2 regions of the Stenotrophomonas sp. GL_111 genome follow, and region 1 is predicted to be linked to the other one. Evidence: predicted binding sites of a transcription regulator. Region 1 holds the regulator's gene; the other holds the start of a gene.
What was found. The regulator FliA, encoded in region 1, starts transcription of late flagellar genes. The targets are predictions, from matches to a motif close to TAAAGTTTNNCNNNCNNNGGCCGATAA.
Positions count from the first base shown of each region.

Region 1 (6,258 bases):
AGGCGTGTTTGAACACCGCCGGCGAGGTGTGCAGCAGGATCGAGGCGATGGTGCCGACGATGACGATCACGAAAGCCGCCGGCGACCACAGCGATGCCAGACCGGCGCCCTTGAGGATGCTGCCGCCGACCAGTGAGGCCAGGGCGAGGAAAAGTCCAATGAGGCTGAGTCTGTCCATGGGTCCGTTATCGGCTTGTGTGAATGGGACTTGAGACGCCGACGGGGTCAGGTGCTACGGCGGTCACACTTTGTTGGGGCAGCCGGGCATGGCCCGGCTCTACCTTTTCTCAGCCGGGCATGGCCCGGCGCTACCTTTCTCAGTCAACGCAGGCCGTCGACGTCGAGGATCAGTGACATGCGGCCGTCGCCGATCAGGGTTGCGCCGGCGTAACCGCGCAGCCCGCGCAGGGCCTTGGGGAGCGGCTTGATCACCACTTCCTCGCGCCCGCGTACCTGGTCCACCACCAGCCCGAAGCGTGCCTCGCCGGCCTGCAGCACCACGATGGTGAGCAGCGGCGATGCGGCCGGTTCCACCGCCAGCCAGTGGCGCAGGTCGACCAGCGGCAGGGTGTGAGATTTGCGGTCGAGCACAGCACGGCCGTCGAACCAGCCCAGCGAGGTGTTGGGGGCATGCAGCACCTCCATCACGCGGGCCAGGGGCAGGGCGTAGACGTCCTCACCGGCCTGCACCAGCAGGGTCGGCAGGATCGCCAGCGTCAGCGGGACGCGGATCATGAAGCGGCTGCCACGGCCCAGCTCGGACTGGATCTGGATCTGCCCGCTGAGCTCGCGGATGCGCGACTGCACCACGTCCATGCCGACGCCGCGGCCGGAGATGTCGGTCACTTCCTGCTTGGTCGAAAAACCGGGCAGGAACACCAGGTGCAGGCATTCCTCGCTGGTCAGGCGGGCGGCGGCTTCCGGGTCGATCAGGCCCTTCTCGCGCGCTTTCTGGCGCAGGCGCTCCGGGTCGATGCCGGCGCCGTCGTCCTGCACCTCGATACTGACGTAGTCACCTTCCTGCTGGGCCGACAGGCGGACATGGCCGTTGCGCGGCTTGCCCTGGGCTTCGCGCAGCTCGGGGGTTTCCACGCCATGGTCGATCGCGTTGCGCACCAGGTGCACCAGCGGATCGGCCAGGGCCTCGACCAGGTTGCGGTCCAGCTCGGTTTCGGCGCCGACCAGCTCCAGCTCCACTTCCTTCTTCAGGTTGCGGGCAACGTCGCGGGCTACCTTGGGGAAGCGCGAGAACACCTTGCCGACCGGCTGCATGCGGGTGCGCATCACCGCCGACTGCAGGCGCGCGGTGGCGATGTCCAGGGTGGACACCGCACGGTCGAGCTCTTCGTCATGCAGGCGCGCACGCAGGGTCTTGAGCCGATTGCGTGACAGCACCAGTTCGCCGATCAGATTGACGATCGCATCCAGCCGCTTGGTATCCACGCGCACGGTGTGTTCGGCCTCGGCCACCGGCTTGTTCGCGGCCGGTTTGCCTGCAGGCGGTGCAGCGATGGCGGCGCGCGGGGCAGCGGCGGGCGCGGCGGCCACCGCTTTGGCGCCGGGGACCGCGCCGCCGTGCAGCTGGTCCAGCAGGGCTTCGAATTCGTCTTCGCCGATCAGGCCGTCGTCGGCTTTTTTTTCAGCGGCCACCGCGGTCGGTGCGGCGCCGCCGTGCAGCTGGTCGAGCAGGGCTTCGAACTCGTCATCGGTGATCAGCTCGCCGCTGAGGGGGGCAGCCACGGCGGCGGCCGGGGCCGGGGTAGCCGGGCCGTTGACGTCGAACTGGGCGATCAGCTCCGGCGGTGCGTAGCCAGGCTCGGTACCGGCCGACACCGAATCGAGCATCGACTGCAGGTAGTCCAGCGACTGCTGGGCGGCATCGAAGTGATGCGCCTGCAGGGTGGCCTTGCCCGAGCGCGCCATGCCGAGGGTTTCCTCGGCGGCATGGCACAGTTCGACCATGGCCTGGATGCCGAGGAAGCCGGCACCGCCCTTGAGCGTGTGGAAGCCGCGGAACACCGCATTGAGCTGGTCGCTGTCCTGGGGCGACTGCTCCAGCGACACCAGCTGTTCGCCGAGGCGATCCAGGATCTCCTGGGCCTCGAGGATGAAGTCGGCAGCAATATCGTCTGGAACAGCACTCATAGGATTACAGCCCCAGATCCGAAAGCAGGTCGTCGGCGTCCACCTGCGACACCTGATGGCGGTCCAGCCCGGACACGGCCGGGCCGGCCAGGCCGTTGTCGCGCTTGTGCGCGGTGTCATCCTGCGGCGGCAGGCCGAGCGCACCAAAACCTTCGTGGACCCGGCGCACGATGCCGACCACACGGCGGATGATCTGCCCGGTCAGGTCCTGGTAGCTCTGGGTCAGGGCGATTTCGGTGAGGTTGTGGCGGATCCGGTCCAGCTGCTGGTCCTGGTCGGGGGTGAGCCCGTTGGCGCGCAGCTGTTCGGTCAGCGCCCGGCATTCCTCGGCCAGGTCCAGGGTGCGGTGGGTGGCCTGTTCGGTCATCGCCACCACGTGGTCCAGACGCGCGCAGGCATCGTCCAGCTCGCCGGCTTCACTGGGCAGGCTGGGCAGTTCGCCCAGCGCCTGGCCCAGCTCGCGGGCAAGCCGGTTCAGCCCGGCCATCATCGGCTGGGTACGCAGTGCGGCCAGCGCGTCGATCTCCTGGCGCCAGCCGGCCTCGTCACCGCTTTCCAGCGCGGCCAGGGCGTCCTGCAGGCGCTGCACCAGCGCGGATTTGTCGCTGAGGGTTTCCATCAGGCGCTCGCCGCCAGACGTTCGAAGATCTTGCCGAGCTTTTCTTCCAGGGTCTGCGCGGTGAACGGCTTGATGATGTAGCCGTTGACGCCGGACTGGGCTGCTTCGATGATCTGTTCGCGCTTGGCTTCAGCGGTAACCATCAACACCGGCAGGGTCTTGAGCTTGGCATCGGCGCGGATCGCCTTGAGCAGGTCGATACCGGTCATCACCGGCATGTTCCAGTCGGTGACCACGAAATCGAACGGCTGGCTCTGCAACAGCGCCAGCGCGGCATGCCCGTCCTCGGCTTCGGCCGTATTGGTGAAGCCCAGATCGCCCAGCAGGTTCTTGACGATACGACGCATGGTCGAAAAATCGTCGACGATCAGGATACGCATGTTCTTGTTCAAAGCACTTTCCTCGGTCTTAATTGTTTTCGAGGCCGGCGTCGGCCGCCTCGAAGATCTTCAGTCGGCCACGCAGGCGCAATACCGCCTGGCCATGGATCTGGCAGACGCGCGACTCGCTGACACCGAGTACCGCGCCGATCTCCTTCAGATTCAGTTCCTGCTCGTAGTACAGCGACAGCACCAGCTGTTCGCGCTCCGGCAACAGCCCGATCGCGTTGCCCAGCTCGCGGCCGAATTCGCCGCGCTCCAGCACCTGCTGCGGGGTCGGGCCACCCTGGGCGACGGTATCCAGTTCGCCCTGGTCTTCAATCCGTGATTCCAGGCTGAGTACCTGGCCGCGTGCGGCGTCTTCCATCAGGCGCAGGTAGTCGGGCAGGGGCATCTCCATCGCCGCGGCCACTTCGGTGGCGCTGGCGGCGCGGCCGGTGCTCTGCTCCAGCCGACGGATGGTGGAGGCAGCGTCGCGGGCACGCCGGTGTACCGAGCGCGGCACCCAGTCGCCACGGCGGATCTCGTCGATCATCGAACCGCGGATGCGGATCGAGGCATAGGTTTCAAACGAGGCGCCCTGGTCGGCGTCGTAGCTGCGCGAGGCCTCGATCAGGCCCATCATGCCGGCCTGGATCAGGTCATCGACCTCGACACTGGCCGGCAGGCGCGCGGCCAGGTGGTGGGCGATGCGCCGGACCAGGTCGGAGTGCTGGGCAATGCACTCGTTGGCGGCGGTGCGTTGCACCTCTTTGTATTGTGCGGCGCCTTTCATGCGGTCACCCCGCGTTGCTTGAGGATGCGTTCCAGGAAGAATTCAACGCCACCGCGCGGCTCGGTCGGGGCCTGCCAGCGGGCGGTACGGCGGGCGATCTCGATGATCGCCTGTGCGGCCGGGCTGGACGGGTAGGCCTTCACCACCGGCTGCTGGCGTTGCACCGACAGGCGCAGCCAGTCGTCCTGCGGCACGCAGCCCAGGTAGTTCAGCGAGACATCGGCGAGGAACTTCTCGCAGACCCGGCTCAGCTTCTCGTACAGCACGCGGCCCTCGTTGGGGTCGCGCACCATGTTGGCCACCACCTGGATGCGGTCCACCCCGCGCTCGCGCGAGAGCACCTTGATCAGGGCGTAGGCATCGGTGATCGAGGCCGGCTCGTCGCAGACCACCACCACGGTGTCCTGGGCGGCCTGGCAGAAGGTCAGCACGCCGTCATTGATGCCCGCCGCGGTGTCCACCACCATGATGTCCAGCTCGCGCTCCAGTTCGGAGAACACGTTGACCAGGCCCACGTGCTCGGCCGGGGCCAGCTCGGCCATGTGGCGGCGACCGGACGCGGCCGGCACCACCAGCACGCCACCGGGGCCTTCGATGATGACCTCCTCCAGCGTGCAGCGCCCGGCGACCAGGTCGGCCAGGGTCACCTTGGGCTGCAGGCCCAGGATCACATCGATGTTGGCCAGGCCCAGGTCGGCATCCAGCAGCAGGGTGCGTTTGCCCATGTCGGCGAGCGCCACGGCCAGATTGGCCGAAACGTTGGTTTTGCCCACGCCGCCCTTGCCGCCGGTGACGGCGATGGTGCGGACCGGGCCCAGCGGCTGGCTACGGGTAGCCGACAGCGGGAAGGTCTTGGTCAGCTTGGCGTACTCACGCGACGGCATGGTTCAACTCCGGGTTGCAGGGCATATCGGCCGCGCGGCGCAAATCTTCAAGGCGAAGTACAAGATTGGCCGCACTGGCCCGGTGCAGGTCTTCAGGAACGTCCTGGCCATCGGTGACCCAGGTGATCGGCAGGCGGTGGTCCACGGCCACCGACAGTGCGCTGCCGAAGCGGCCGGTTTCATCCAGCTTGCTCAGCACCACACCCTGCGGGTTGGCGGCGCTGAAGCGGCGGACCACCTCGTCCATGTCGCCGAAACTGGTGTTGGCCGGCAGCACCAGCAGGGTGCGGATCTGCTCGGCGGCGCGCAGCCACTGCAGCTGGGCGGCCAGGGCACGGTCGCGCGGGCCCAGCCCGGCGGTGTCGATCAGCACCAGCTTGTAGTCCTTCAGACGTTCCAGCAGCTGGTTCAGGTCGCTGCCGCTGCTGGCCTCGTGCACCGCGATGCCGAGCTGGCGGCCGAAGCCGTACAGCTGCTCGCGGGCGCCGATGCGGCCGGTATCGGTGGTGACCAGGGCGACATCGCGGGCGGCGTGCTTCTCGGCGAAGCGCGAGGCCAGCTTTGCAATCGTGGTGGTCTTGCCGGCACCGGTCGGGCCGACCAGGGCGATGACACCACCCGCCTCGAGCGGGTCGACCGGGGCGATGGGCAGCTTCTTGGACAGCAGCCCCAGCATCAGCCCGCGGCCGCGGTGGGCTTCGGTGTCCAGCGGAATCTGCATGGCCACGTCGCGGCTGATGCCGGCGTCGAAGCCGTATTCGTCCATCAGGTCCAGCGCGGCGGCGCGCACCGGCGAACCGCGCAGGCGCTCGTCGGTGAAGCGGTGCATCTCGCGCTCGATGACCTGGCGCATGCCGGCCACTTCGTGACGCAGCTGGCGGATCTCTTCGTCATCGCGCGGCACCACCACCAGTTCGGGGGCGATGGCCGGCTGGGCAACGACGGGGAGGGCGGGTGGGGTGGTGGCGACCGGTTCGGCGGCCATGACCGGTGCAGCTTCCTGCGGGGCGGCGGCCTCGGTGATGGTCACCGGCAGCGGCGGCATCGCCACGCTGGCGGCCGGCGGTGCATGCATCTGGAAGTGCGGCACGTCATCGGCCAGCCCGTCCAGCGGCGGGTCGATGATGAAGCGGGCGCGGTTGATCGGCGCGGCGTTGGCGGCCGGGGCAGCTGCAGCGGCCTGCTCGACATTGAACGGGGCGAAGATCTGTTCCGGCAGCGACGTTTCGTTGACGCTGGGGCTGACGCCGGCGCGGGCCAGGGTCGCGGCAAAGCCGCTGCTGCCCGGCGGCGGCACGATTTCATTGGCCGAATCCAGCGTGCGCCCGGTGGCACCGACGGCGGCGCGGGCCAGCGCGGCCACGGCCGAAGTGGTGGCCGCGACCGGTTCCGGTGCGGCGACCGGTACCTTGCGCCGGGTCACGGCGGCGATCACTGCATCGGCGGCATTGCGCG
Region 1 is NZ_CM174421.1:2,025,299-2,031,556, forward strand. Features, by position in the region: gene AC3IPM_RS09300 (flagellar motor protein) at 1-178, opposite strand, end outside; gene AC3IPM_RS09305 (chemotaxis protein CheA) at 322-2,145, opposite strand; gene AC3IPM_RS09310 (protein phosphatase CheZ) at 2,150-2,764, opposite strand; gene cheY (chemotaxis response regulator CheY) at 2,764-3,156, opposite strand; gene AC3IPM_RS09320 (RNA polymerase sigma factor FliA) at 3,173-3,919, opposite strand; gene AC3IPM_RS09325 (MinD/ParA family ATP-binding protein) at 3,916-4,803, opposite strand; gene AC3IPM_RS09330 (AAA family ATPase) at 4,790-6,258, opposite strand, start outside.

Region 2 (6,258 bases), 2.0 Mb from region 1:
TGTCCGGTGGCCCGGGCGACATCATCCCGACCGGCAGCGTGCTGGCCCAGTTCGTGCTGGACCCGAACCTGCCGCAGCGTGCCGATGGCCAGGACACCGGCCACAGCCACGGGCATGCCGCCCCGGCAGCCGCCAGTGCACCGCCGCCGATTCCGGCCGCAGCACCGGTCGCCGCTGAAGAAGCCAAGCCGGCCGCCGAGCGTGATGACGCCGGTACCGTGGTCGGCGCGATGCAGAGCTCCAACGCCGTGCACGCCGAACAGGCTGTGGCGGTGGGTGGGGTCAAGGCCGTTCCGGCCGTGCGTGCCACCGCACGCAAGCTGGGCGTGGACCTCACCCGCGTGCGTGCCACCGGCACCGATGGCGCGGTGACCATGGCCGACGTCAAGCAGGCCGCCGCCGATGGCAGCGCGAAGCTCGGCGCGGCCCCGGTCCGTGCCGCTGTCGCCGCACCCGCACCTGCTGCGGCGGCTGCCGCGCCGGTACGCCAGGACGATGCGCGCACCTCGGTGTCGGCTGCGGGCCGCCCGATGCGCACGCAGCCGCCGGGCGTGGTCGCCAAGGGCCAGCCGGAACCGCTCAAGGGCGTGCGCCGCAACATGGCACGGGTGATGGCCGATGCGCACAGCAAGGTCGTGCCGACCACGCTGAACGACGACGCCGACATCCACGCCTGGGTCCCGGGCAACGACGTCACCGCGCGCCTGGTGCGCTCGATCGTCGCCGCCTGCCAGAAGGTGCCGGCGCTCAATGCCTGGTTCGATGGCGACGCGCTGACCCGCACCCTGCATGCACAGGTCGACATCGGCATCGCCGTGGATACCGACGACGGCCTGTTCGTGCCCGCCCTGCGCAACGCCGACATGCTCGATGCACGCGGTATCCGTGAAGGCGTCAACCGCCTGCGCGAGCAGGTGGAATCGCGTGCGATCGCCGCCTCCGAGCTGAGCGGTTACACCATCTCGCTGTCCAACTTCGGCATGTTCGCCGGCCGCTACGCGACCCCGGTCGTGGTGCCGCCGTGCGTGGCCATCGTCGGTGCCGGCCGTGCCCGCCACCAGATGACCCCGGTGATGGGTGGTGTGGAAGCGCACAAGGTGATTCCGCTGTCGGTGACGTTCGACCACCGCGCTGCTACCGGCGGCGAAGCTGCCCGCTTCCTGCGCGCGATGATGGATGACCTGGCCCTGGCCAGCTGATCCGGTAGCTGCCGACCGTTGGTTGGCAGGCAACAACGCAACGACAACGGCCACCGCGAGGTGGCCGTTGTCGTTTGGAAAGTGCGGCGTGTTTCCGCTAGCTCTGCACCAGCTCCGCCGAACCGATCACCCGCACCCGCGGCGCGGGACTCAAGGCTGCTTCCACCATCGTCTCGGCGATCAAATCGGCCGGGTTGATCCGGTACCGCCGCGGCAGCACCGGGCCGAGCACGCCCAGCACCAGGCTGGCCACGTGTTCACCGGCGCGGCGCTCGGTACGCTCACCACCGATCAGCCCCGGGCGCACCAGGGTCAGCGAGGACCAGCCCTGCTGGCGCAGGTCGGCCTCCAGTTCGCCCTTGACCCGGTTGTAGAAAATCCGCGAGGCAGGGTCGGCGCCCATCGCCGAATTCAGCACGAAGCAGCTGGCGCCGTGCAACTGCGCCAACCGCGCCACCTCGAGCGGGTAGTCGTGGTCGATGCGGGCGAAGGCCTCGCGGCTGCCGGCCTGTTTGATCGTGCTGCCGAGCGCGCAGATCACCGCATCCACCGCCCACCAGCGCGCGTTTTCGGGCAGCGCGGCGAAATCGACCACCGGGTTCAGCAGCGCCGGGCCGTGCTGGGCCAGCGGCCGCCGGGTGGGCGCCACCACCGCATCGCAGCGGGGGTCGTCGAGCAGCTGCTGCAGCACGTGGCCGCCGACCAGTCCGGTTGCCCCTACCAGCATCACTTTCATCGCACGCTCCTGCCCTCAACCTGACTACCATCCTGCCATGGCCGGGCCGGTTCAAGCCGGACCGGTCCGCGCCGATACTGTTCGCACTGTTCATTCCACCGGCCCCCGCGGCCATGCTCTGCCAAGGACCCGCCGCATGACCGAGCCGCACGACGCCTCCCCCAGCCCCGGCACCGCCGTGGGCCGGCTGCTGTCGCGACGGGCCTCGGCCACACGGCCAGTGGAGGACAGCCCGGCCCCGGCCGCCGGGCCCAAGGGCGGCTCCAGCGCGATGCTGCAGCGCCTGTTCGCCGGGATCGAGCAACCCGAGCCGCTGCTGGCCGCCTTCGCCAACGGCATGTCCACGCTGCCCGGGGAACTGGGTGACATGGGCCTGCGCCTGCAGTCGGCGCAGCGCAGCGCGGACTGGGTCAGCTACGGGCGGGCGATGCGCCAGCTGATCGACAAGTACATCCGCACCATCGAACAGGACAGCCCCGACGGCCAACCCGACAGCCTGCGCCTGCGCGAGCTGCTGCGGCATACCCTCGGGGTGACCGTGGCCAGCCTGCTGCAGAACATGCCCGAGCTGAAGGAAGAGCCGGCGCAGATCGCCGCCGCGCTGCACCAGTGGCACCCCGGCCAGCCGTTGCAGCCGCTCGAGCTGCGCCTGCGCGAGCTGTCGCACCAGATCGGGGTGCGCAGCGATGGCTGGCAGGAACAGCAGGAACTGCTGCTGAGCCTGTTCGACCTGCTGCTGGACAACATCGGCGAGCTGCTCGATGACAGCAGCTGGCTGCACGGCCAGGTGCATGCCGTGCGCGAACTGATCGGCGGGCCGCTGGACCGCGATTCGGTCGAGCAGGCGCGCGCCAACCTGCGCGAGGTGATCTACAAGCAGGGCCTGCTCAAGCAGGGCATCAGCGAATCCAAGGCGGCGATGAAAGGCCTGATGGGCGGCTTCATCGAGCGCCTGGACGGGATGGCGGTCAGCACCGGCGAGTACCACGACCGCATCAGCAGCTATGCGCTGGCCCTGAAGGAGGCGCGCAGCATCGCCGACCTCAACCAGCTGCTGCAGGACGTGCTGCAGGACACCGGCCGCGTGCAGGAGCAGGCGCTGCAGGCCCGCGACCATCTCGGCAATGCGCGGCGCGAGGTCGAGCAGGCCGAACAGCGCATCGCCGAGCTTGAACAGGAACTGCGCGATGTCAGCGGGCTGGTGCGTACCGATCCGTTGACCGGCGCGCTCAACCGGCGCGGCTTCGATGAACTGCTGGAACGCGAGCTGGCCCGTGCCAGCCGCCACGGGCACCCGTTGGCGCTGGCGCTGATCGACCTGGACGATTTCCACCAGACCAACAGCAGCCACGGCCACGCCGGTGGCGACACGGTGCTGCGCCACCTGGTGGCGGTGTGCCAGCTGCACCTGCGCAGCAGCGATGCGATCGCGCGCATCGGCGGCGACGAATTCGTGCTGTTGTTGCCGGAAACCCCGGCCGCTGACAGCATGTCCACCCTGCAACGGCTGCAGCGCTCACTGGCGCAGCGGCCGCTGTCGCTGGACGAACAGCGGGTGCCGGTGCACTTCAGCGCCGGGGTGGCGCAATGGCAGCCGGGTGAGGCGGGCGATGCGCTGCTGCGTCGCGCCGACACCGCGCTGTATGCGGCCAAGCGGGTCGGCAAGAACCGCGTCCATGCCGCCGAGCCGCCGCGCTGAACCGGTCTGTGATATCGGCCACGCCGGTGCGAATCACTTCTGCATGGGCCTGACCACCACCACCGCCGAACTCGACTCCCGCCAGCGCTTCAGCGCGCTGCTGGAGCAGCACCGCGGCATCGTACTGAAGGTCGCGCGCGGCTACTGCCACGATGCCGAGGAGCGCCTGGACCTGGTCCAGGACATCAGCATCCAGGCCTGGGCGGCGTTTGAGAGCTTCGATCCGGCCCGTGCGCGCTTTTCAACCTGGCTGTACCGGGTGGCGCTCAACGTGGCGATCTCGCAGCTGCGCCGACACCAGGTACGCCAGCGCCACCACGCCCCGTTGGACGAGGACGCACTGCCGGCCGGGGGTGATGCCTCCGCCGAGCAGCGCCATGCGCTGCGCCAGCTGGAAGCGGCGATCCGGCAGCTGCCACCGCTGGACCGCGCCCTGATGCTGCTGCACCTGGACGACCACGACCATCGCCAGATCGCCGAGATCCTGGGCATCAGCAGCGCCAACGTCTCCACCCGGCTGCACCGCCTGCGCCAGGCCCTGCGCGCCCGTTTCGATGTCCCCTCCCCCTGAGGCCACGGCCATGCACACCGATCCGCTCAAACAGCTCTGGGCACAACGCGACGACGATGCCAGCGACACCGACGCGGTGGCCCTGCAGGCCTGGCGCCAACACCACAACGCCCTGCACCGGCAGCTGTCCGGCTTTGGGCTGATGCAGGGGCTGCAGCTGGTGTTCTGGCTGGCGCTGGCCATCTACTGCGGCAGCGTCTGGTGGCAGCGGCCACCGCTGGCGGTCCTGCTCAGCGCGCTCGCCCTGCACGGCTACTGCATCGCGGTGATCATCGCCAGCGTGGCCCGGCTGCGTCTGCGCCAGCAGCTGCAGCCCGACCAGCCGGTGCTGGCGCAGTCGCGGCACCTGGCTGCGCTGCGCTGGCAGACCGCACTGGGCGAGCTGCTGCTGGGGCTGCCGTGGTGCTGGTTGTGGCTGTCCGTGCCGGTGTTGTTGTTCTGGCAGGCGTGGGGCGTGGACCTGTCGCAGTACGCCGCACGCTGGCTGCTGATCTCGCTGGTGGCCGGTGCGGCATTGATGACGGCCTTGCTGCTGCTGGCACGGCGTTGGGTACGCCGCGATCCGGATTCGGCACGGCTGCAGCAGGCCATCGACATCCTGTCCGGACGCCGGCTTACCCGCGCCCGTGCCGAACTGCAGGCGTTGCGCGAGTGGGACGCGGGCTGACCGCGCCCCACCCGGTGAGTGGCCTCAGTGCGCGGGCTTGCCGCCGCGCAGCTTCTGGAACCCGGTCACCGCGGCCAGCACGATCGCACCGATCACCAGGCCGACCACCACGTTGCCCAGCGCGGTGATCAGCCAGCCCCAGCGGCCTTCACCGCCAAGTTCAATGATGAAGTGATGCAGCGCCGGCACGTTGTGCACCAGGATGCCGCCGCCGACCAGGAACATCGCCGCGGTACCGGCCACCGACAGGAACTTCATCAGCCACGGCGCGGTGATCAGCAGGCCACGGCCGAGTGCGGCCAGCGCGGCGCCCTTGCGCGACAGGTACAGGCCCAGATCGTCAAGCTTGACGATGCCGGCCACCAGCCCATAGACGAACACCGTCATCGCCAGCGCGATCACCACCAGCGCGGTGACCTGGTTGAGGAACGGCGCGGCCGATACCACGCCCAGCGACAACACGATGATCTCCGCCGACAGGATGAAGTCGGTACGCACCGCGCCCTTCACCTTGTCCTGCTCCCAGGCCACCATGTCGACCTTCTCATCGGCCAGCGCCTTGACCCGCTCGGCCTTGTGCTGCTCGTCCTCTTCGGGCGAATGCAGGAAGCGATGCGCCAGCTTTTCCACGCCTTCAAAGCACAGGAATGCGCCGCCGATCATCATCAGCGGCACCACGATCGGAATGGGATAGCCACGCCCCCGCAGCCAGGCTTCCAGCGCGCTGATGGCCAGCGCGGCCGGCACCAGGATCGCCTTGTTGACCAGCGAGCCCTTGGCCACCGCCCACACCACCGGCAGTTCGCGATTGGCACTGACCCCGGTGACCTGCTGCGCATTCAGCGCCAGATCGTCGCCGAGCACGCCGGCGGTCTTCTTGGCCGCGACCTTGGTCAGGACCGACACGTCGTCCAACAGCGTGGCAATGTCATCGAGCAACGCAAACAGGCTGGCACCGGCCATGGCTATCCAAAGATCCTACGGGAGCGTGGATTCTGACCTATCCGGCGGGCCGGGCGGTAGATGGCGGCGGATTCACCACCCCACCACCGCGGCCCGGCCACACTGCCAGCGACGTCGTCCCGGAGCACTGCTTGAACACCACGCCCGTCCCCCCCGGTTCACCCTCGCTGGTCAAGGGCATGAACCGCCGCAGCCAGATCCTGCGCCTGCTGCTGCGCTACCGTCATTCCGGGGTGTTCTCGGGCATGAACCTGGACGCTCGCGCGATCCACGAGCTGCCGCCGGAGGGCAACCCGGAGCAGTTCGTCACCGACCTGGAAGCGCTGGGGCCCACCTTCGTCAAACTCGGGCAGATGCTCTCAACGCGCCCGGACATGGTGCCGGTGGAGTTCGCCACCGCGCTGGAACGCATGCAGGAGAAGG
Region 2 is NZ_CM174421.1:4,064,072-4,070,329, forward strand. Features, by position in the region: gene AC3IPM_RS18080 (dihydrolipoamide acetyltransferase family protein) at 1-1,199, shown strand, start outside; gene AC3IPM_RS18085 (Rossmann-fold NAD(P)-binding domain-containing protein) at 1,297-1,935, opposite strand; gene AC3IPM_RS18090 (GGDEF domain-containing protein) at 2,072-3,634, shown strand; gene AC3IPM_RS18095 (RNA polymerase sigma factor) at 3,678-4,205, shown strand; gene AC3IPM_RS18100 (hypothetical protein) at 4,216-4,872, shown strand; gene AC3IPM_RS18105 (DUF808 domain-containing protein) at 4,897-5,835, opposite strand; partial or broken gene AC3IPM_RS18110 (ABC1 kinase family protein) at 6,012-6,258, shown strand, end outside.
Region 2: AC3IPM_RS18090 (GGDEF domain-containing protein) is a predicted target of FliA. The motif match lies at 1,987-2,013, and genes of this name have one in related genera.